DNA from 3 places in the Cedecea sp. B1(4) genome. Region 1 is predicted to be linked to each of the others. Evidence: riboswitches for the same ligand, from Rfam matches in the RefSeq annotation. Region 1 holds a riboswitch; each other region holds the start of a gene.
The links. Region 1 has a riboswitch for thiamine pyrophosphate ahead of thiM (hydroxyethylthiazole kinase). Riboswitches for the same ligand answer to the same signal wherever they lie in the genome.

Region 1 (7,934 bases):
TTGAGTCAGTACCGGCGGCGATTGCGATGGTCGAACTGGCAAAAACCGACCCTAACCGCTGCGCCATCCTGTGCGCCAATCTCGGCGGAGATACCGACACCATCGGCGCCATGGCTACCGCTATCTGCGGCGCGCTGAACGGCGTGGAAAGCATCGCCCCGGCGCTGAAACAGGAGCTGGATGAAGAGAACCAGCTCGACTTCACGCGCTACAGCCGCATCTTTATGACCTATCGCCAGCAAAGAGAGGCCAGCCATGAAGCCAAATGAACTGCTGAGCAAACTGCCCCAGCTGCAGGCTCAGCGCCCGGTTTGCGTGCTCGGTTCGGCGGTGATTGACGTCATCGCCGACGCCTACGCCCTACCGTGGCGCGGCTGCGATATCGAACTGCATCAGCAGGGCGTGAACATTGGCGGCTGCGCGCTGAACATCGCCATCACGCTTTCGCGCCTCGGCATTGACTCGCAGAACGCGCTGCCAATTGGCCAGGGCACCTGGGCCGACATTATTCGCAACAGCCTGGAAAAACAGCACATCCGCAGCGAGATCCACACCGATACGGGAGATAACGGCTGGTGCCTGGCGCTGGTCGAACCCGACGGCGAACGCACCTTTATGTCGTTTCGCGGCGTCGAGCATCAGTGGAATCAGGCCTGGCTTGACGGCCTGACCATCCCGCCAGATAGCCTGCTGTCGCTCTCTGGCTACCAGCTTGCCGGGCCGTGTGCGGAACTGCTCGTTAGCTGGCTGGAGTCGCTGCGGGCAATTACCCCATTCATCGACTTTGGCCCGCGTATCGCGGATATCCCGAAGCCGCTGCTGGCGCGGATTATGGCCTGCAAACCGATTGTTTCGCTCAACCGTCAGGAAGCGGCGATTGTTGCCGAATGGCTTGGCGTGGAAGCGGAAAATATTGAAGCGATTTGCCGTGCATGGCTCACCCGCTACGGCAGCCCGCTGATCGTTCGTTTAGATAAGGACGGCGCGTGGTTTGCGGCCGACGATAACATGGGGATCGCTGCGCCCTTCCCGACTACCGTCGTGGATACCATTGGCGCGGGCGACAGCCACGCGGGCGGCACAATTGCGGGCCTGGCGGCAGGCTGGAGCCTGGAAGAAGCAGTCAGCCTCGGGAATGCGGTAGCCAGCTACGTGGTCGGCCACCGGGGCGGGGACTGCGCGCCAAAACTCGCGCAGCTCGAGCAAACCTTACTCCTCGCAGACGAAAACGTATAAGTCGCTGCGGCAATGGCTGATGCTGTACTCGATGGGCCGGTTGTGCGGGTCGAACGCTACCTGTTTGATGACCAAAACCGGCACCGGCGTTTCCAGTTTGATGTGTGACTGGAATTCACTGTCCGGCATTCTGGCGCTGACCCGGCTGCGGGTGCGCTGCGGAATAATGTTCTGGCTGCGGAAGTAGTCGTACAGCGAAACGCCAATCTCATCCGGGTCGGCAATCAGCCCGGTCGGCACGTAAGACTCTTCGATAGACACCGCATCTTCATCCACGTAGCGAATGCGCTTGAGCAGAAAAACCTCGCTTTCAGCCGGGATCGCGAGCTGTTCAGCCACGTCTGCCGGGCATTTCACCACGCGTTTGTTCACCCACAGCGTATTTGGCTTTTTACCCCGGAGCACAACCTGCTGCGAAAAGCCCCTGGCCTCTTTCAGCGAATACTCAAACGTCGCATTAATTTGCGTTCCGTAGCCGCGCGAACGCGTCACCACGCCGTCATCTTCCAGCGCCTGCATCGCCTTGCGCACGGTAATGCGTGACACTCCCGTAAGCTGACTGAGATCGCGTTCCCCCGGCAGGATATTGCCCTGCGGCAACAGGCCCGCGCGCACGGCGTTTTTCACCGTTTCGACAAACTTGAGGTATAGAGGAGCGTTATCCGGGGCGGCAAAGCGCTGTTTGAGCTGTTCAACTAACTGGTGATGAGCCTGTTCCATGGTACGCAATTGTCCGGCAGGGAAGATGAAGCCAGTATAGTACCACTGGTATTACGCTGGCTAAAAACTTCTCTCTTAACCGACAGTTACCACCATTCGTGAAAATGATGTACCGGGCCGATACCGTGCCCGACCTCTAGCGAATCCGCCTGAGCCAGCGCCTTCGACAACCAGATTTTTGCGGCAGCCACGGTTTGCGCCCAGTCGTCATGGCGGGGGCGGAGCGCAGCCAGCGCGGCAGATAAAGTACAGCCAGTGCCGTGGGTGTTTTTTGTTTGCACGCGCGGCGCGGTAAAGCGCTGGACATCGTGGCGAGTAAATAGCCAGTCCGGGCTTTCTGCGTCGTCGAGGTGCCCGCCTTTCATCAGCACAGCCTCGCAGCCCATTGCCAGCAGCGCTTCACCCTGTTCGCGCATCTCTTTTTCACTGCGCGCGTGGGGCGCATCCAGCAACGCTGCCGCTTCCGGGAGATTGGGGGTGATCAGCGCGACATGCGGCAATAGCTTCCGACGTAAGCTTTCCACCGCCGACGGGGCCAGCAGCGGATCGCCGCTTTTCGCCAGCATCACCGTATCCAGCACCACGTTTGGTGCCTTATAGAACGCCAGTCGCTCTGCGACGGCTTCAACGATATCGGCCTCTGCCAGCATGCCAATTTTTGTGGTGTCTATTCGCACGTCGCTCAAGACAGAATCTAACTGCGCCGCCACAAACTCAGGCTCAATACGGTAAACGGACTGCACGCCACGGGTATTCTGCGCCACCAGCGCAGTGATCACGCTTGTGCCGTAAGCGCCGAGCGCGGAGAAAGTTTTCAGATCGGCCTGGATCCCCGCCCCACCGCTTGGATCGGTTCCGGCAATAGTTAATGCGTTGATGCGTTTCATGCCAGCCCCTCCGCATTCAGCAGATAAAGGGCGTCGAGGAAGGCTGGGGTAAAACTGCCCGGCCCACGGCTGGCGGCGATGGCCTGCTCGCCGGCAAGCGACATAAAGCGGCAGGCGCTGGCGACATTGTCCAGCCTGTCTCCCGGTAAAGCACAGCACGCAGCAACCACGGCGGAAAGCGCGCAGCCGGTGCCGACCACACGCGTCATGAGTTCTCCCCCGCCGGTCACGGCAAACGTTCGTTCGCCATCGGTGACGTAATCAGTTTCTCCGGTTACGGCAACCACTGCACCGGTTTCGCGCGCCAGCTTTTGCGCCGCCGGGATCGCCGAAAGTGCATCATCGGTGCTGTCTACGCCACGGCCTCCGGCCTGCTCCCCTGCCAACGCCATGATTTCAGACGCATTACCGCGAATGGCGGCTGGTTTCAGTTGAATAATTTCGCGAGCGAAGCGCGTGCGGAAAGCCAAACCACCCACGGCGACCGGGTCTAGTGCCCACGGCGTTTCGGCGCTATTGGCGGCGTGAATAGCAGCCAGCATCGCCGTCGCGCGTTCTGAAGTCAGGGTGCCAATGTTGATCAGCAGCGCGCTGGCAAGCCCGCTAAATTGTGCCGCTTCTTCGGCTTCAATCACCATCGCCGGGGCAGCCCCAAGCGCCAGCAGCACGTTAGCGGTAAAGGTTTGCACTACGTCATTGGTCATGCAGTGAACCAGCGGCGAATGCTGACGGAGGTGGTGTAAAACAGAGGCGGCGGTTGCGCCGGGTAGCAGGTCAGGTTGCATAACGGTAAGGCTCCTGTCCGGCGTGAAAGAAGGGACGCCGGACAGGCATCTGACTTCCCTACGCTGGCATTATCCAGATCAGGTGGTACGGGTATTTCTCAGCCTTCACAAAGAAGGGCACCCCGAGTCATTTACAGCAATATGTTGCGATTAATGCAGGTCATTAATCCATGCAGAGGATGGTAATGCCAGCGGGAAGTCTTGTAAACGGCAAAAGCGGTGCTTTGCGGATTGCAGGTGGCGGCTGGGTTGACACTGACTTCATTTAGGGCGACTTAGTGAAGAAATTCTCTCGTCGAATTTAACTGCCCTTTTCTATTTTTTCATTACACGACACCACACATAACTGGACTTTCAAACGTAAGCCTTCCGCCCCGATTGTAACAGCCGTGTGAGCGACCTGGCACCAGCACAAAGGGGGAATGTGAACGGCCTGTTTTATCGCTTTCAAACGCTCTCAACTAAGAATTTTCTTATGATTTAGATCAAAGACCGAATGATCACATTTCGGGATAGTTCATCGCCGTTATCAGTGCGCTAAATAACGTACTGCCGCGTTTAGATTAATTATTTATGGCGAGAGAAAAATGAAATTCGTTAACGTTAGTCAATCATTAGCTGTAGTGTTAGGTGTTTTAGTGCTTTCGGCTTCTGCCAGAGCTGATACGGTGAGTGACTTCTATAACAATATGGTGAAAAAATCCATTACGTGGGAAGAAGCTAACGTCAGTTTTGAAAATATGGATGCCACACAACAGCAGGCTATACGAGATTATGACCACGCCCATAATACAAATTACACAAGCGATTTTGTAGGTAAGATTACCACTACGCCACATCTGGATGGCGGCCATTCAGAGCCAGTTACTCCACATCTCGATGCCCCTCACACTATCGTCGCCAGCACGCTTACCCCATCAACGACAACGACTACCTCTCCGGTAGTATCGCCCGCAATAGACAAGAGTTCACACCTGGACAGCACGGCGACGGATGCCGACCGCCAGGCAGCCAAAGATAAAGCGATGATCGAATATGTCCAGTCTCAGGTAAAAAACGGTGTGGATGGTAAAAATGGGACCAACGGTATTAGTGGCACAAATGTCCTGACGACCACCGAAACGAAACTTGATACGGTAACGCAGGCACGCGTATCCACTAACGCTAACAATATTTCTTTAAATACGGAACATGCAGAAAATAATACCCGCCTGATTCAGGCCAACAGCCAATCGATAGACAAATTAAATAATGCATTTTCTGCATTAAAAGACGAAGTTAACAATAATCAAAAAGAGGCCAACGCGGGTATCTCTGGCGCGATGGCAATGAGCAATATACCGCAGGTGATGAATAATCAAACCGTGGCTATAGGGGCAGGGATTGGCGGCTATGAAGGTGAAAATGCTTTAGCCGTGGGCGCCTCTACACGTATCGGAAATGCTGTTGTTGTGAAAGCCACCGTCAGTGACGATACAGAAAACAACGTGGGTTACGGCGCGGGGTTATCTGTAGGCTGGTAAGTTTTCCCAGGCAACATTTACTTCGCTAAAACCACTGCTAAGCTCTATTTCAGCGTCTTTTCAAAGGCGCATTTTTGGCAGTCGGGGCTTTGGCCCGGCAGGGAATGAGCAAAAAAAACACAGTGGTCAGATAACAATATGAAATATATTATTTTACTCATCATTATTATTTCAGTGGTCTATGTACATTACCGCGGCAAGATTCGCTTTCGTTTCTGGCGGCAGCTGTCGGACCATTCCACGTTTACCGCCCCGCTTAACGGTTTTATGTATCTTTTCTCCAGGGTGCCAAATACGCCCTATTTGACGCCGGAAACCTTTCCCGAGCTGACAACGCTGCGGGAAAACTGGGAAGTGATTCGCGACGAAGGTATGCATCTGCAACAAATGGAGCAGATAAAAGCCGCGGATAAATTTAACGACGCCGGTTTCAACTCCTTCTTTAAAACAGGCTGGAAGCGCTTTTACCTGAAATGGTATGAAAACGCCCACCCGTCGGCCAGCATACTGTGCCCGAAAACCACCGAACTACTGCGCACCATTCCTTCCATCAAAGCTGCGATGTTCGCCACCCTGCCCGACGGCAGCCGCCTGCCGAGGCACCGGGATCCCTACGCCGGTTCGCTGCGTTTTCACCTGGGGCTTGCGACCCCGAATGACGATCGCTGCTTTATTGAAGTGGACGGGAAGCGCTATAGCTGGCGGGACGGTGAAGGCGTGCTGTTCGATGAAACCTATATTCACTACGCGGAAAATACCAGCGGCGAAAATCGCCTGATTCTGTTCTGCGACGTGGAAAGACCGATGCGCTACCGCTGGGCTCAGGCGGTTAACCACTGGCTGGGGCGCAACCTGATGAGCGCCGCGTCGGCACCTAACGATGAAAACGACCGCATCGGTGGGATCAACCGCGCTTTCCGCTACATCTATCAGATTCGTATCGTCGGCAAGAAGTTAAAAAGCTGGAATAAAACGGTGTATTACATCGTGAAATGGATCCTGTTTGGCGGGATTGCCGTGCTTATCTGGCGGGCGTTTTAGTTCACCTCCGCGAAATAAACGAGCCTTTGCAGTAATAGCCAGGGCTCGTTATCCGTTATCCGTAATCAGGCCAGTGACGCAATCTGGTTTTTCGCATCGGCGAGTGCGGCGCTTTTCGCTTCGTCGCCACGGCTCAGGTTTTCTGCGCGAATAATGGTCACATCGGTCAGGCCAATGAAGCCCAGTACCGCTTTCAAATAGGACTCCTGATGTTCCAGGAATGCCGCCGGGCTGTCGCCGGTGTACTGGCCGCCGCGAGAAGACGCGATAAACACTTTTTTGCCTTTTGGCAGCAGGCCTTCCGGGCCGTTGGCGCCGTACTGGAAGGTGCGTCCAGCCACACAAACGCGGTCGATCCACGCCTTAAGCTGGGATGGAATAGAAAAGTTGTACATCGGCACGCCAATGACAATCACGTCTGCGGCGAACAGGTCGTCAATAAACGCCCCACCGGCCGCGAGATCTGCACCCAGCTCAGCGTCGGTCACTTCCGCGCCCTGGAAAGCGGCAATGTGCTTGTCGGACAGGTGCTGAGCCGGGGACTGCACCAGGTCGCGGTAAATCACGGTGGCACCGGGGTGCAGCGTTTTCTGGCGGGCAACAATCTCCGCCGAAAGCTGGCGGCTGACGGAATAACCGCCCAGAACACTGGTATCAATATGCAGGATAGTCGACATCGTTTTAGCCTCTGAAATGGAGCCTGGTTTAGTGGATAAGCGCGTTAAGAGTTTTTTTAGAGCCGTTAACATAGGTGTGCTCAATCTTTAAGATTCGCTGAACATGGCAGCCACTATGCCACCGCCTTTCTCACCCGAATAGCCGTTATATTTCGATGCAATCCATCGTCATTCCCGATACATCATCGCCAATGACAAACCCATGCCGAAGGGCTATATTGCGCTTCACCCCTTCACTGCCAGGCAGGAACCACAATGCTGGACGGTATTTCGCTGGACCAACTTCGCACGTTTATTGCCGCCGTCGACGAAGGCAGCTTCTCTGCGGCCGCCCGCAAGATGTACCGCGCCCAGTCGGTGATCAGCGATTTGATTAAAGGGCTGGAAGCCCAGATTGGCGTACAGCTGTTCGACCGCTCAGGCCGCTATCCGAAGCTCACGCCCGAGGGAGAAGTGCTGCTGGCCGATGCCCGCGGCATTGTCTCTGGTGTTGATTTTATGAAGGCGCGAGCACGCGGTATGTCGTCGGGGCTGGAATCTGAACTCTCGGTGGTGGTGGACGTTTTCTTCCCGCTGGAGGCGATGACTTCGGCGGCCAAAGCCTTCCGCGAACAGTTCCCCGGCACACCTCTGCGCCTGTTTGTTGAAGCGCTGGGCGGTGGCTACAAACCGGTGCTTAACGGCAGCGCGGGGATTGGTATTCTTGGCTCACTGCCGGATATGCCGGCCTCGCTGACCGGGGAGCGTCTGACCGGCGTTTCGCTGGTAATGGTAGCCGCGCCCGATCACCCACTGGCGCAGTTCGAAGGCATGGTGCCCAAAGCTGAGCTGACCAAACACGTTCAGCTGGTACTGACCGACCGCTCGGAGCTTTCCAAAGGGAAAGAGTTTGGCGTGATGTCGCCTTCCACCTGGCGGCTGGGCGATCTGCTGGCCAAACACGCCTTTTTGCTCGATGGCCTCGGCTGGGGCAGTATGCCGTCACACGTTGTCGAACGAGATATTCGCGAGGGGCGGCTGGTGCGGCTGGACATTGAGGATGTTCCGCCGGGCGGGCTCGCGCTG
Region 2 (7,934 bases), on a different contig from region 1:
ATTCCATTTTTCAACAGCAAAACTCAACCCGCCGCGTTTTCAGCGGGCCGTTGGATGAGCATATTGTGGAGGGGAAAACGACCCTAGAGGGGAATTATCTCGAGCATAGCGCCCTGCTGCTGCCAGAGCTCAAGCTGCTTTTTACGGGTCGCCGTCAGCTTACCGGAGGTGACCAGCAGCCATTTTCGGTCAGGAAAGATTTCCGGGGCCAGAACGGCTGGCGGAACAGGAAGCACGTCGATGCGGTGTCCCTGGCCGGTTCGCCTGAGCGCCTCCAGCCAGATTTCGCAGGGGTCACTCAGATGCCAGCCGGTAATCAGGCAGTTGTCACCGGGCGCTCTTTTATCCCCTTCGAGGCAAAACGAGGTGTAGGCGATAATGATGCCGTCGAGAATTTCGCGCAGGGTCATGATGGCCGGCACGTTAGCCGAGACTTTACTGCGCAGGGGGCGTAGAACCTCCGTCACCAGTTCCGCGCGCGGATATTCCCGGCCTGCATCGTAGAGAAGCTGGCGAAGAGATTCGATTTTCCCCTCATTCAGCCGCTGCAGCATACTCTCCTGCAGGCCAAGCCAGTTGTTCGCCCGGCGCGTTTCAGGCCGGGCCAGCAGCGGCTTAACCTGGCTGACCGGCACCCCTTTTTTCACCCAGTCGAGAATGTTAAGCGCCTGCTGGATATCTTCGTCGCTGTACTGCCGATGACCGCCATCGGTTCGCATCGGCTTGAGCAGGCCGTAACGACGCTGCCAGGCACGGAGCGTGGTGGCGTTTATCCCGCAGAGCCGGGCAAATTCGCCGATGGAGTAAGACATGAAGAGCACCTGATAACCATGAATACTCACAATATACTACGAATTATACCGGGCTGAATGAAGCGCGAAGCGTTTGCACTTTATTTTCAATGTCCAACGGAAAAACATTTGCCCCGTTACCGGCTTTGTCCCCGCCAGGAGAAACGCTGCCTGGCAAATGTCTGGCGGGGCGCCGCCCGACTAAACGGCTGATTAACTTAAATCGTGCAGTCCTTTATCCAGCGCGGCACTCAGCATCATTTCTTCGAAGTTCACCGCCAGCCCGCCACGCTGCGGGGTGCAGCACATCACGCCTACTCTGCATGCGTCGAATCCGGGGAAATGCGCCAGTCTCAGCAACGGCCAGCTTTTGCCGTCAACGGAATACTGCAGCCGCAGGCTGTCACCTTTTCGGGTCAGGCGCATCCAGAACAGATTTGCCTGACCGGGAAATACACCGGTTGCCCAATCGGAATGGCCCTGCGTCAACACGCTGCCAATGGTGGGGGCGTTGTCGTTAAACTCGATGCCCGCTTTTAGCCAGTGGGATTCATCCCCCAGCAGCATGATACCGGCCTGGTCGTAGAGTGCGCTAAATTCAGCTTTGACCTTCACCTGGAAGGTAAAATCCTCCTGCACGTTGCAGCCATAAAAATGGCCGGAGAAACGCTCAAACCCGTACCATGTTTTGCGCCAGAAGTCGGTTTGTTCATCGGTGACAACTGTCAGCCCGCCGTCGCCTTCTTGCCAGACTTTTGGCTCATTAATCCAGTAAAAATCCGGGTTCATAGCATGACCTTTTCCCTGTTTTATTTAGCGCCAGCCCAGCTCCGGTGCAACGTGCTTCAGAATAGATTCGATCAGGTGCGCGTTATAATCCACGCCCAGCTGGTTTGGCACGGTTAACAGCAGCGTGTCGGCTTCGGCAATCGCCTCATCCTGCGCCAGTTGCTTAATGAGCAGCTCCGGTTCAGCGGCATAGCTGCGGCCGAAAATGGCCCGGGTTTGTGGCTCGATGTAGCCAACCTGATCGCCTTCTTTGCCGCTGCCGCCGAAGTAGTTGCGGTCGCGCTGGTCCATTAACGCGAAGATGCTGCGGCTGACGGAAACGCGCGGCTCACGCCTATGGCCCGCTTCTTTCCACGCGGCCCGATAAGCGCGGATTTGCTTCGCCTGCTGGATATGAAACGGCTCGCCGGATTCATCGGTTTTCAGCGTGGAGCTTTGCAGGTTCATCCCTAACTTCGCGGCCCACGCCGAAGTCGCATTGGAGCTCGCCCCCCACCAGATTCGCTCCCGCAGCCCGGCAGAAAACGGCTCCAGACGCAGCAGACCCGGTGGATTAGGAAACATTGGCTGCGGGTTCGGCTCGGCAAAACCATCCCCTTTCAGCGCCTCAAGAAAAACCTCGGTATGACGGCGCGCCATATCGGCTTCGGTTTCTCCTTCCCCTGGCACATAGCCAAAATAGCGCCAGCCGTCGATCACCTGCTCCGGCGAGCCACGGCTGATCCCAAGCTGCAGTCGGCCCCCGGCAATCAAGTCCGCGGCTCCCGCGTCCTCCACCATATAGAGCGGGTTTTCATAGCGCATGTCGATCACGCCGGTACCGATTTCAATACGTTTGGTTTTTGCCCCGATGGCCGCCAGCAGTGGGAAAGGCGAGCTTAACTGGCGAGCAAAATGGTGCACGCGGAAGTAAGCGCCGTCAGCGCCAAGCTCTTCGGCGGCAACGGCCAGGTCGATGGACTGCAGCAGCGTATCCGCCGCAGAGCGCGTGCCGGACTGGGCGGCAGGCGACCAGTGGCCAAACGAGAGAAAGCCAATCTTTTTCATCGGATATCATCCTTAGACTCGTAGGTAACCGGCCTACAGTGACAAAATTCCCGCCCCGAGTGCCAGCAAAATATTGCGATACCGCACTAAACGGATCGTCGCTTTCAGCAAGGTCAGACACAGCGCCCGGCGATTGTAATCAAAAAGTAAATGTCGTATAACAGGCACCTCCGAGGGGTGTCCTGTATGGGCTGAGATGGCGTAAGCCGAACCCTTTGAACCTGATCTGGGTCATGCCAGCGAAGGGACGGTCGGCAATCACAGCTCTGTTATTGTCTGTTCATACCTCTGCGCGCCCGGATCTCCACTTACCCAGGAGGTCCCATGTACACCCCACTTTTCGAAAACGGTCTTTACGGACGACTGCGCGAGCAGGCCGGCCAGCACTGGCAGGATTACGTCGATCACCCTTTTTTGCAGCAGCTTGCTGTCGGCACGCTGCCTGAAGCCGCATTCAAGCGCTATCTGACCCAGGATTATCTTTTCCTGATTCATTTTGCCCGCGCCTACGCCCTGCTGGTCAGCAAGCTTCGCACGCTGCCGGAAATGCGCACCGCGACCGCATCGCTGAATGCCATTGTCTCCGAGCTGCCGCTCCACGTGGCTTACTGTCGAAGTTGGGGCCTGGACGAAGCGCAAATAGTGGCCGAGGCGGAAGCGCCAGAAACCATGAATTACACCCGTTACGTGCTGGATATTGGCCATTCAGGCGACGCGCTCGATCTGCTGGCTGCCCTGTTGCCCTGCGTGGCCGGATATGCAGAAATCGGCCTTGGCCTGCTGCATAGCCCCGACACGGTGATGGCAGGCAATCCCTACGCGAACTGGATCCGTAACTATGGCGATGAAGGCTACCTCACCGGCGTGCAAGCCGCTGTGCAGTTGCTCGAAAACGTAGGCCACCAGCGTGGCGCGGAAAGCCGTTTCTCAGAGCTATCACAGATTTTTACCACCGCGACGCAGCTTGAATCCGCGTTCTGGCAGATGGGGCTGAATGCCTCATGACCGACAGCGCGACTTCGCCGGGCATTCAGGTGCGCGATCTCAGCCTGCGCTTTGGCCAGCAGACCATTTTTGAGCGGCTGAATTTTGATATTCCCGGCAGCAGCTTCGTTGCCCTGCTGGGCGCGAGCGGGGCGGGTAAAACCAGCCTGCTAAAAATTATCGCCGGGCTGGCGCGGGCCTGTGGCGGAAGCGTGACCTGCAGCGACGGCCTGCCGGTTGCCGGGCGTATCGCCTGGATGGGGCAGAAAGATTTGCTCTACCCGTGGCTCAGCATTGAGCAGAACGTGGCCCTCGGAGCTCGCCTGCGTGGTGACGCGGTCGACAGGCAATGGACGGAACATTTGATTGAGCAGGTCGGGCTGGCTGGCTATGCCAAAGCCCTGCCAGCTTCGCTATCGGGCGGGATGAGGCAACGTGCCGCCATCGCCAGAACGCTTTACGAAAAGCGCCCGATAGTGCTGATGGATGAGCCGTTTTCGGCGCTGGATGCCATCACCCGCACGGCCATTCAGGACCTGGCGGCCAGGCTGCTGGCAAAAAATACCGTGCTGCTGATCACTCACGATCCGATGGAAGCCTGTCGGCTCAGCCATCGCCTGCTGGTGCTCTCCCGCTGGCCTGCGGGCATCGACGATACGCATGTTATTGCCGGGCAGCCGCCCCGCGCGCCGGACGATGTAGATCTACTCCAAAGCCAGGCCGGGCTGCTGCAACAGTTGATCAGGGCCGCCGAATGAAGCTGACTTCAGACACCCATGCTACACGCCTGCGCCGTGGGCTGACCGTCTTTGCCGGGCTGCTGCTACTTTGGTATCTGCTTACCCTCGGCAATATTCCCGCCTTTCTTTTGCCCTCTCCCGCTTCGGTGGCACTGGCGTTATGGGATGGCCGCGATTATCTCGCCTGGCACACGCTGGTCACCGCCTCAGAGATTATCAGCGGGCTAATTCTGGGCGTGCTCCTCGGTGCGGGCCTGGCGCTGGGCATGATGTTTTCCCCCCGCCTCCAGCGCTGGCTGATGCCACTGGTACTCACCAGTCAGGCAATCCCTGTGTTTGCCCTCGCACCCCTGCTGGTGCTGTGGTTCGGCTTTGGCATGAGCGCCAAAGTGGCGATGGCGGTGCTGGTGATTTTCTTCCCGGTGGTGTCGTCGTTCTTTGACGGATTGCGCCGAGTGAATAACGACTATCTGGATTTGGCCCGCACGATGGGGGCTTCACGCTGGGCGCAGCTGAGGCACGTTCGGCTGATGGCGGCGCTGCCTGCTTTTGGCTCGGGGCTGCGCATGGCCGCCGCCGTCGCCCCCATCGGGGCAATTATTGGCGAATGGGTGGGCTCTGCCGAAGGGCTGGGCTACGTCATGCTAAACGCCAACGCCCGCATGCAAACCGACGTCTGCTTTGCCGCGCTGTTTATTTTAGTCCTGATGACCGTTCTGCTTTGGCTGGCGGTCGATGCCCTGCTGAGGCGGCTGATTGTCTGGTCGCCTGAAAACAACGAATAACCGCCTTAATTAAGGAATTAAGAAGATGAAAAAAACGCTGTGTGGCCTGCTGCTCACCGCCGCCTTTGCCGCTCAGGCCTCCGCCGCTGAAAAGCTGACCCTGGTGCTGGACTGGTACATTAACCCCGATCACGCGCCCATTATGGTGGCTGAACAAATTGGCGCTTTTAAGGCCGAAGGGCTGGACGTGAAGATCATCCCGCCATCCGACCCGGCGTTGCCGCCGCGCCTGGTTGCCGCCGGGCAGGCCGATCTGGCCATTACCTACCAGCCACAGCTGCATTTCTTTGCCGATCAGGGGCTGCCGCTGGTGCGCGTCGGGACGCTGATTAACACCCCGCTGAATACGGTGATGACGCTGGATCAGAACATCAAATCACCAGCGGATCTTAAAGGCAAAAAAATCGGCTATTCCGTCAGCGGTATCGAGCAGGCGACGCTTGCCACCATGCTTGAGCATGAGCACGTCAAACCGGAAGAGATGAAGCTCATCAACGTCAACTTCCAGCTCACCAGCGCCCTGCTGGCGGGCCAGGTGGATGCGGTGATCGGCGGCTACCGCAATATCGAAGCGCTCGAGCTGAAGCTTCAGGGTAAACCCCCGGTGGTGTTTAACGTCGAGGACTACGGCGTCCCGGCCTACGATGAGCTGATTTTTGTGGCGAATCGTAAAACGGCGAATGAACCGAAGATCAAAAAATTCTTCGCCGCGCTGAAAAAAGGCAACGAGTACCTGCAGACGCATCCGCAGGAAACCTGGCAGGCCTTTGCCAAAGCCCACGCAGAACTGAATACCGAGCTGAATAAGCAGGCCTGGCAGGCAAGCCTACCGCTGTTTGCTACCGACCCGGCTAAACTCGACCGCGCCCGCTACCAGGCCTACGAACAGTTTCTGTTTGATAACAAGCTGATCAAGAAAATCACCCCGGTGGATGACTACGCCGTAGAGCTGCACTAAGCCAGGTTGCCCGGTTGCCTGCCAACGGGCAGCCGGGCCTCAGTCAGTCGAACCAGGCATCAATCGGATCGTAATACCGTGCCCAGGCTTTAGGCCCTTCTGCCATTTCGGCATCGGTAAGTAAGGCATACTGCAGCTTCTCGCGCAGACTCGCCTCGTCCATATCAATGCCGATGAAAACAATCTCCTGGCGCGCATCGCCAATACCGTCTTCCCAGTGCTTTAAAATGTGCCTGAGGCTTTCGGCATCCTGCGGCCACTGCTCACGGGGGATGCTAGCCCACCACATCCCTGCCAGTCCCTGGCGCATCACACCGCCCGCGTGGGACCAGGATCCGGCATGCTGAGGGCGACTCGCTAGCCAGAAAAAGCCTTTGGAGCGAATAACGCCTTTAAGCCCGCCGTCGGTCACCATCTGGAAACGTGCCGGATGGAAGGGGCGCCGGGCACGAAAAACAAAATTACGAATACCGTATTCTTCGGTTTCCGGCGTATGTTCGCCGCGCAGTTCTTTTAGCCAGCCCGGCGCCTGAGCGGCGGCATCAAAGTCAAACAGCCCGGTATCCAGAACCTGATCAAGGCTAACCTGGCTAAACGCCGAAGTGATGATTTTTGCGCGTGGGTTAAGGGAATGCAGCACGGACATCAGGCGGCGTTTCTCTGCGTCGTCGATAAGATCCGTTTTGTTGAGTACAAGAACGTCGCAAAATTCTATCTGGTCAATCAGCAGGTCAACCACGGTGCGTTCGTCCTCCTCACCCATGGACTCGCCGCGAGACTGAATGCTGTCGTAAGATTCATAATCCCGAAGGAAGTTAAAACCGTCCACCACCGTCACCATGGTGTCGAGCCGGGCGATATCGGACAGGCTTTCACCCTTATCGTCCACAAAGGTGAACGTTTCCGCCACGGGCAGCGGTTCGGAAATACCGGTAGATTCGATGACCAGGTTATCAAAACGCCCTTCCCGGGCAAGCTGGCTGATTTCCACCAGCAGATCTTCACGCAGCGTGCAGCAAATACAGCCGTTGCTCATCTCCACCAGCTTTTCATCGGTGCGCGTCAGGCTTGAACCGCCCTCACGCACCAGCGCAGCGTCAATATTCACCTCGGACATATCGTTGACGATCACCGCCACCCGCCGCCCTTCCCGGTTATTTAAAATATGATTCAGCAAAGTGGTTTTTCCGGCACCCAAAAAACCGGACAGCACGGTAACGGGCAGTTTCTTTGGCCGATTGTCGGCCTGTGTTAACGATGACATTGCAACTCCTTACTGACTGCGCAGCCATTATTGATATGTTATAACATAACAACAATAAGCGACATTGTCATGCCGGAGATAAAAACCGTGCGTAGAAATGAAAAAAGCCAGCTAACGCTGGCTTTGAGAAGGAAAGCTGAATTACTGCAGGCGGAACACCCGGACCAGGTCACGCAGCTGCTTCGCCTGGTCATTCAGAGATGCCGCGGCGGCAACCGACTCTTCCACCAGCGCGGAGTTTTGCTGGGTGGTGGAATCAATCATGCCAATGGCGCTGTTGATCTGGGAAATGCCGTCGGTTTGCTCCTGGCTGGCCTGCTTGATCTCCCCGAGGATGGTGTTCATTTCCTGCACGTTTTCGATCATACCGGCAATCTGGGCATTCGCTTTTTCCACCAGCCCCATGCCCTCGCGAGTCTGGGTGGTTGAGTTCTCAATCAGGCTTCTGATCTCGCTCGCAGATGAAGCACTTTTTTGCGCCAGCTGGCGAACTTCCCCGGCAACCACGGCAAAACCACGGCCATGCTCCCCGGCACGAGCCGCTTCCACCGCCGCATTCAGCGCCAGAATGTTAGT
Region 3 (7,934 bases), on a different contig from region 1:
GTTTGGGTTTCCCAAACCAGGTCCAGGATCTTGCGATAAAGCTGAGGATCGCCAAAGCCAGTTTGCTGGCAAAACATGGCGTAGTTCGGGTACATACGCTCGCACAAAGAAGCCATAAAGGTGACGTGCTGCCAGCTTTCCAGCTTCTCCAGGCGTAAATGAATAGGGTTCTGTAACATGACGATGTCTCAAAGACGGAAAATTAGCGGCAGTTTACCTGAATCACCTGCCGATTGCTTGCAGGCGCTTAAAAGCCGGGCGCCCGGATGCAACGGCATCGGCCCAACGGGTTGGCTCCGGCAAACGGTAGCCGGCCATGCAACGCTCCACCCACTTTAATGCGCCGTCGAGGCTTATGCGGTGCCCGGTAGAAATAAACAAAGGATTACAGCGTTTTTTACTGCGCCAGACCCAGGCCAGCTGCTCGCCTTTGTCCATCAACGGCGCACGAGCGTCGGGCTCGTCCCCCAGCGGTTCAAACTTCCCGCACAGCCGCTTTTTCGCCACGCCAATCGTCGGCACATCCACCAGCAGCCCAAAATGGCTGGCAACCCCTAAACGACGGGGATGCGAGATGCCGTGTCCGTCCACAAACACCAAATCGGGCTTCTGCGAAAGCATCCCCCACGCCTCAAGCAGCGCGGGATATTCGCGGAAGGATAAAAAGCCGGGAATATAAGGCATGGTGGTGGCAATTCTTGCCACCTGATATTCAACCAACTCAAGAGACGGGTAGCTCAACAAAACGATGGCCGCGCGGGTGACGTCTCCGCCTTGTTCAAATCCCACATCGGCCCCGGCGATCAACCGCGGCGGATCCTGCTCAAGGCGATCTTCTCGGATCACCTTTGAGGCCAGATCCAGCTGTTGCTCTCGCAGTAAGGTGAGATCCATCTCTTGCCACCTTAAGCCCGGTGGTATTGCGCGGACAGGCGATGCACAGCTTCCACAAAGACGCCAGCATGCTCTGGCGGAACGTCCTGGTGAATACCATGCCCAAGGTTGAAGACGTGCCCTTCTCCCTGCCCGAAACCAGCCAAAATGGTGGCAACTTCTTCTTCGATACGTGCAGGCTGAGCGTAAAGCATGGAGGGGTCCATGTTGCCCTGCAGCGCGACTTTATGGCCTACGCGACGACGTGCATCTGCAATGTCCGTTGTCCAATCGAGGCCCAGTGCGTCGCAGCCGGTTTCCGCCATCGCTTCAAGCCACTGCCCGCCGCCTTTGGTGAACAGCGTCACCGGTACACGGCGGCCATCGTTTTCACGCAGCAGGCCATCGACAATTTTGTGCATGTAGTAGAGCGAGAATTCTTTGTAATCTCGCCCGCTCAGCACGCCACCCCAGGTGTCAAAGATCATTACCGACTGCGCGCCCGCACGAATTTGCGCATTCAGGTACAGCGTCACGCTCTGCGCCAGCTTATCCAGCAGCAGGTGCAGCGCTTTCGGGTCGGCAAACATCATTTTCTTAATCACGGTGAAGGCTTTGCTGCTGCCGCCTTCCACCATATAAGTGGCCAGCGTCCACGGGCTGCCGGAGAAGCCAATCAGCGGCACTTCGCCCTTCAGTTCACGGCGAATGGTGCGCACCGCGTTCATCACGTATGCCAGCTCGCCTTCCGGATCGGGAATCGGCAGCTTTTGAACGTCGGCCAGGCTTTGAATCGGGGAGCTAAAGCGCGGGCCTTCCCCCGCTTCAAAGTACAGCCCAAGCCCCATCGCATCCGGGATGGTCAGAATGTCCGAAAAGAGGATCGCCGCATCCAGCGCGTAACGGCGCAATGGTTGCAGAGTGACTTCGCAGGCCAACTCGGCGTTTTTGCACAGCGACATAAAGTCACCCGCCTGAGCGCGCGTCGCCTTATATTCCGGTAGATAACGCCCTGCCTGGCGCATCATCCACACCGGGGTGACATCTACCGGCAAGCGCTGCAGAGCGCGCAGGTAACGATCGTTCTTCAGTTCAGTCATGTTTACCTTTCCTTTAGCTGTATCGCCGCAGTCTATCATTCATAGTCCGCGCGACACAGGGCGACGGTATCTTCAATTAAGCGGCGCGCCACGGTGCCCGGCGGCGGTAACAGCGGCAGTTGGTCATAGCGATACCAGCCCGCATCCAGCAGTTCTTTCGGGTCAATATTGATTTCACCGCTGTGATAATCCGCCATAAATGCGGTCATCAGCGACTGCGGGAACGGCCAGGGCTGGGAAGTCACGTAGCGCAGGTTTTTCACCTGAATGCTGCTCTCTTCCATGACTTCGCGAGCCACCGCCTGCTCCAGCGTTTCGCCCACTTCGACAAACCCGGCCAGCACGGTGTAGACGCCGTTGCGGTGGCGCGTGTGCTGAGCCAGCAAGATATGATCATCCTTACGAATAGCGACAATAATGCAGGGGGCAATTTGCGGGTAATAGCGTTCCCGGCAGTGCCCGCAGAGCATTGCCCATTCGCTTTTGCTGAAGTGCATTTCATGGCCGCAGTAACCGCAATACTTATGCGAGCGATAAAACTCAGCCAGTTGAACGCCTCGTCCGGCCAGTTGGAACAGGCCCACATCGCGATCAAGGAGCTGACGCAGCGAGCCCATATCCGAGCGGCGGTTTTCACGAATCAGCCAGACGGGCTCACCTTCCCACTCACCGATATCCAGGGCACGGCTGCCTACGAGTTGAAATTCTTCCGCGCTGCCGTGAGGTAAGTCACCCTGCGGCAACCATATTTTTTGCTCATGGCTGACTATCCACCAACCATGATCTAAGTTTTGAATAACACGTTCCATAACCTGGTGCACATCCCCGTGTTCACTGATATAAACAATTAGTTTTTACTTTTTTGGGTTAGTTTGCGTTCAATCTTTTAACTCACGGAGTCTCAATCATGCTGAACCAGTTAGCCAATCTGACTGAGCGCGTTGGTGGTAGTAATGAGTTAGTTGACCATTGGCTGCAGGCCCGTAAGCACCTGCTGGTCGCCTATTACAACATGGTCGGGATCAAGCCTAACAAGGAATCGCACACCGCGCTCGACGAAAAAGCGTTAGACAATTTTTGCCACGGCCTGGTGGATTACCTCTCTTCCGGTCATTTCAGTATCTACGAGCGAATCATCAGCAACCTGGAAGGCAGCAGCCCGCTGCTAAGCGCAGCCCAGCTCTACCCTCAGTTGGAAGCCAACACCCAGCAAATCATGGACCTCTACGATTCCCATCTGGAAAACGCCATCGACCGCGACAGCTGGGTCGAGTTTCAGCAGGCGCTGTCAGAGATTGGCGAATGCCTGGAGTCCCGCTTCACCCTTGAAGATAAACTAGTCCTCCTGGCTATTGATAACAACCTCGACGGCAGCGCCAGCGATCCTGCCGGGCTGGCAAGTCCAGCTTGAGTTGTTAGCTATTAACGAGTAATTTACAACTTTCCCACCGCAAGGTGGGATCATTCTTGTCGGAGTGCCGAGTGCGTTAAGCACCGGCTGAGACCGTTAATTCGGGATCCGCGGAACCTGATCAGGTTAGAACCTGCGAAGGGAACAAGAGTAATTCTATCTTTGGGTACACCCGTTCTCGGGCGGCCCATATCCATTACTCCTTCCGTTGTCCTGACAAGCCATATCCTGACTAAACCTGGAATGTGCTATGTCTGCATCTGAAAACAAACCAGGCCGCCGCGAACAACGCGCCGCCGCCCAACACTTTATCAATACGCTTGAAGGCACCGCCTTCCCTAACTCCCGACGCATCTATCTGACCGGGTCACGTGAAGATATACGTATCCCGATGCGCGAAATCCAGCTCAGCCCAACGCTCACCGGCAGGAGCAAAGATGCCCCGCAATATCAGCCGAACGACGCGGTTCCCGTCTACGATACCTCCGGCCCCTATGGCGATCCCGACATCGCCATAAACGTGTTAAATGGGCTAAATCCCCTACGCAGCGCCTGGATTGCCGACCGGCGTGACAGCGAAGCACTGGATGAACGCAGCTCCGCTTACACAAAAGCGCGTCTTGCCGACGACGGCCTGGACGAATTACGCTTTGAAACTCGGTCCAAACCTCGCCGGGCAATAGCCGGACAGTGTGTCACCCAGTTACATTACGCCCGCAAAGGCCTTGTCACCCCAGAGATGGAATTCATCGCCATTCGCGAAAATATGGGGCGCGAGCGTATTCGTGATGCCGTCCTGCGCCACCAGCATCCCGGCGAAGGGTTTGGGGCCCGCCTGCCGGAAAACATCACGCCGGAGTTTGTCCGCGATGAAGTCGCCGCCGGGCGAGCGATTATTCCTGCCAATATCAACCACCCGGAATCAGAGCCGATGATTATCGGCCGCAATTTCCTGGTAAAGGTCAATGCCAATATCGGCAACTCGGCAGTCACGTCTTCTATTGAAGAGGAGGTGGAGAAGCTGGTGTGGGCCACTCGCTGGGGGGCAGACACGGTGATGGACCTCTCCACCGGCCGCTACATTCATGAAACGCGGGAATGGATCCTGCGCAACAGCCCGGTGCCCATCGGCACGGTGCCCATCTACCAGGCGCTGGAGAAGGCGAACGGTATCGCCGAAGACCTGAGCTGGGAGATGTTCCGCGACACGCTGCTGGAGCAGGCAGAGCAAGGCGTGGATTACTTCACCATTCACGCCGGAGTGCTGCTTCGCTACGTCCCGATGACCGCGCAGCGCCTGACTGGGATCGTGTCGCGCGGCGGATCGATTATGGCGAAGTGGTGCCTGTCCCATCATCAGGAAAACTTCCTGTATCAGAACTTCCGTGAAATCTGCGAAATTTGCGCCGCCTATGATGTTTCCCTTTCCCTGGGCGATGGCTTACGCCCCGGTTCCATTCAGGATGCCAACGACGAAGCACAGTTTGCCGAACTGCATACGCTGGGCGAGTTGACCAAAATTGCCTGGGAGTACGACGTCCAGGTGATGATTGAAGGCCCGGGGCATGTGCCGATGCAGATGATTCGCCGCAACATGACCGAAGAACTGGAGCATTGTCACGAAGCGCCTTTCTATACCCTTGGCCCGCTCACAACCGATATCGCACCGGGCTATGACCACTTCACCTCCGGCATTGGTGCCGCCATGATGGGCTGGTTTGGCTGCGCGATGCTTTGCTACGTCACCCCGAAGGAGCACCTCGGCCTGCCGAACAAAGAGGATGTTAAGCAGGGACTAATTACCTACAAAATTGCCGCTCACGCCGCGGACCTGGCCAAAGGGCATCCCGGCGCACAAATACGCGACAACGCGATGTCCAAAGCACGCTTTGAATTCCGCTGGGAAGATCAATTCAACCTGGCGCTCGACCCGTTCACCGCCCGCGCTTACCACGATGAAACGTTGCCGCAGGAATCCGGCAAAGTCGCGCATTTCTGTTCCATGTGCGGCCCTAAGTTTTGCTCCATGAAAATCACCCAGGAAGTGCGCGATTACGCCGCAAAACAGGCGAGAGATGCTGGCATGGAAGATATGTCCCAGCACTTTCGCGCCCGGGGCGGCGAAATTTATCTCAGACAAGAGGAAGCATAATGTCCAGACTCACTTTCCCTGCCACCTCCCGCCGACTGGGCCTTTATCCGGTCGTCGACAGCGTGGAATGGATCGAACGTCTCCTCGGGGCAGGCGTCAAGACCATCCAGCTCCGCATTAAAGACAAACGCGATGCCGACGTTGAAGCCGACGTCATCGCAGCCATTGCGCTGGGCGAACGCTACAACGCTCGCTTGTTCATTAACGATTACTGGCGACTGGCCATCAAACACGGTGCCTACGGCGTACACCTCGGCCAGGAAGATATGGATGTCGCCAACCTGGCGGCGATAAGCGAAGCCGGACTGCGTCTGGGGCTTTCAACCCACGACAACATGGAAATGGATCGCGCCTTAAGCGCAAACCCGTCCTACATCGCGCTGGGCCATGTCTTCCCTACCCAAACTAAGCAGATGCCCTCTTCCCCTCAAGGGCTGAATAAGCTGGCAGAACATATTCAGACGCTGGGTGATTACTCCACCGTTGCCATCGGCGGAATAAGCATCGATCGCGTACCTGCCGTCTTAGCCACCGGCGTGGGCAGCGTCGCCGTCGTCAGCGCCATTACGCAGGCACCCGACTGGCGCATCGCCACGGCGAAGCTACTCGACCTGGCAGGCACTGGCGATGAATGACGCGGATTTTATGCGCTATAGCCGCCAGCTACTGCTGGAAGACGTGGCGATTGAAGGGCAGGAAAAACTGCTGTCCAGCACGGCGCTGGTCGTCGGTCTGGGCGGCTTAGGTTCACCTGCCGCGCTGTATCTCGCCGCCGCTGGCGTAGGCAAGCTTATCGTAGCGGACGATGACAGGGTGCATATCAGCAATCTCCAGCGCCAGATCCTGTTCACCTCAGAAGATATTGAGCGCCCGAAATCTTCCGCAGCCCACCAGCATCTGCAGCGCCTGAACCCAGGAGTGAAAATTGTTCCGCTGGCAGAAAGGCTAACGGGGGCTTCGCTGACAGAAGCCGTGCGCGAGGCCGACGTGGTGCTGGACTGCAGCGACAATATGGCAACCCGCCAGGCGGTAAACGCCGCCTGCGTGGCCGGGAATACGCCACTTATCACCGCCAGCGCCGTCGGTTTTGGCGGCCAGATGATGGTCCTGACACCGCCCTGGGAACATGGCTGCTACCGCTGCGTCTGGCCTGACGAGAGTGAACCCGAACGCAACTGCCGCACCTCCGGCGTCATCGGCCCGGTCGTGGGCGTGATGGGTACTCTTCAGGCGCTGGAGGCCATTAAATTACTTACCGGCATGACGCCTGCTGCTGGCGCTTTGCGCCTGTTTGACGCCCGGCAACATAGCTGGCGCACTCTGGCGATGCAAAAATCAGCCACCTGCCCGGTCTGCGGAGGTCGCGATGCGCATTCAGTTTAACGATGAATATCTGGAATGTACGGCCGGTCTGACGCTCGCAGCCCTTCTGGCCCAGCTTGATCAGGGCAAAGTTGGCGCAGCACTGGCCGTTAATCAAACTATCATCCCGCGTGAACAGTGGAGCAATTATCTGCTGCGCGAGGGCGATACCATTCTGCTGTTTCAGGCAATTGCCGGGGGCTGACATGTTACAGATTGCCGATAAAACCTTTTCCTCCCGCCTGTTCACCGGCACCGGAAAATTCTCCTCCAGCCAGATGATGATCGACGCGATTCGCGCTTCTGGCTCACAGCTTGTCACCATGGCGATGAAACGCGTGGATTTACGTGGCCATCGTGATGACATTCTTCAGCCACTGCAGCAGGCGGGCGTGCATCTGCTGCCCAATACTTCCGGGGCGAAAACGGCAGAAGAAGCTATTTTTGCAGCACAGCTTGCCCGCGAAGCGCTGGGAACGAACTGGGTTAAGCTGGAAATTCATCCTGACGCCCGCTATTTACTCCCGGACCCGATTGAAACGCTGAAGGCCGCCGACGCTTTGGTCAAACAGGGATTTGTGGTGCTGCCGTACTGCGGCGCCGATCCTGTGCTCTGCAAACGTCTGGAGGAAGCTGGCTGTGCGGCCGTGATGCCGCTCGGCGCGCCCATCGGCTCAAATCAGGGTCTGCAAACCCGCGCGCTGCTGGAAATCATCATTGAGCAATCCCGCGTGCCTGTTGTTGTCGATGCGGGGATCGGTGCACCAAGCCATGCAGCCGAAGCGTTAGAAATGGGGGCTTCTGCCGTGCTGGTCAATACCGCCATAGCGGTCGCCCGTGACCCGGTACAAATGGCGCAGGCGTTTCGTCTGGCCGTGGAAGCCGGAAGCCTTGCGGCACAGGCCGGGTTAGGCTCTCGCCACCAGCAGGCTCAGGCCACCAGCCCGCTGACCAGTTTCCTGCAGTTTAGCGAGGAGAATGCCTGATGGCAGAAACCTTTACCGACCGCTGGCGTCAGCTGGACTGGGACGATATC

Region 2: linked by a shared signal. The riboswitch ahead of tenA (thiaminase II) and the one ahead of thiM (hydroxyethylthiazole kinase) in region 1 are both predicted to bind thiamine pyrophosphate.
Region 3: linked by a shared signal. The riboswitch ahead of thiC (phosphomethylpyrimidine synthase ThiC) and the one ahead of thiM (hydroxyethylthiazole kinase) in region 1 are both predicted to bind thiamine pyrophosphate.

What each region holds. Positions count from the first base shown of each region.
Region 1 is NZ_JCAHMZ010000004.1:546,296-554,229, reverse strand. It holds gene ACR6JA_RS12180 (ADP-ribosylglycohydrolase family protein) at 1-269, shown strand, start outside; gene ACR6JA_RS12175 (PfkB family carbohydrate kinase) at 256-1,236, shown strand; gene ACR6JA_RS12170 (GntR family transcriptional regulator) at 1,210-1,956, opposite strand; gene thiD (bifunctional hydroxymethylpyrimidine kinase/phosphomethylpyrimidine kinase) at 2,043-2,843, opposite strand; gene thiM (hydroxyethylthiazole kinase) at 2,840-3,628, opposite strand; TPP riboswitch at 3,667-3,763, opposite strand; gene ACR6JA_RS12155 (YadA C-terminal domain-containing protein) at 4,216-5,151, shown strand; gene lpxO (lipid A hydroxylase LpxO) at 5,290-6,192, shown strand; gene ACR6JA_RS12145 (FMN-dependent NADH-azoreductase) at 6,258-6,869, opposite strand; gene ACR6JA_RS12140 (LysR family transcriptional regulator) at 7,125-7,934, shown strand, end outside.
Region 2 is NZ_JCAHMZ010000002.1:64,162-72,095, reverse strand. It holds gene ACR6JA_RS03740 (MerR family transcriptional regulator) at 84-812, opposite strand; gene ACR6JA_RS03735 (DUF1349 domain-containing protein) at 1,005-1,580, opposite strand; gene ACR6JA_RS03730 (LLM class flavin-dependent oxidoreductase) at 1,605-2,627, opposite strand; TPP riboswitch at 2,791-2,892, shown strand; gene tenA (thiaminase II) at 2,952-3,632, shown strand; gene ACR6JA_RS03720 (ABC transporter ATP-binding protein) at 3,629-4,369, shown strand; gene ACR6JA_RS03715 (ABC transporter permease) at 4,366-5,136, shown strand; gene ACR6JA_RS03710 (ABC transporter substrate-binding protein) at 5,162-6,094, shown strand; gene zigA (zinc metallochaperone GTPase ZigA) at 6,138-7,358, opposite strand; gene ACR6JA_RS03700 (methyl-accepting chemotaxis protein) at 7,500-7,934, opposite strand, start outside.
Region 3 is NZ_JCAHMZ010000005.1:4,953-12,886, forward strand. It holds gene ACR6JA_RS12520 (YjaG family protein) at 1-179, opposite strand, end outside; gene nfi (deoxyribonuclease V) at 223-894, opposite strand; gene hemE (uroporphyrinogen decarboxylase) at 906-1,973, opposite strand; gene nudC (NAD(+) diphosphatase) at 2,009-2,782, opposite strand; gene ACR6JA_RS12540 (Rsd/AlgQ family anti-sigma factor) at 2,881-3,384, shown strand; TPP riboswitch at 3,435-3,545, shown strand; gene thiC (phosphomethylpyrimidine synthase ThiC) at 3,635-5,536, shown strand; gene thiE (thiamine phosphate synthase) at 5,536-6,171, shown strand; gene ACR6JA_RS12555 (HesA/MoeB/ThiF family protein) at 6,164-6,919, shown strand; gene thiS (sulfur carrier protein ThiS) at 6,903-7,103, shown strand; gene thiG (thiazole synthase) at 7,105-7,884, shown strand; gene thiH (2-iminoacetate synthase ThiH) at 7,884-7,934, shown strand, end outside.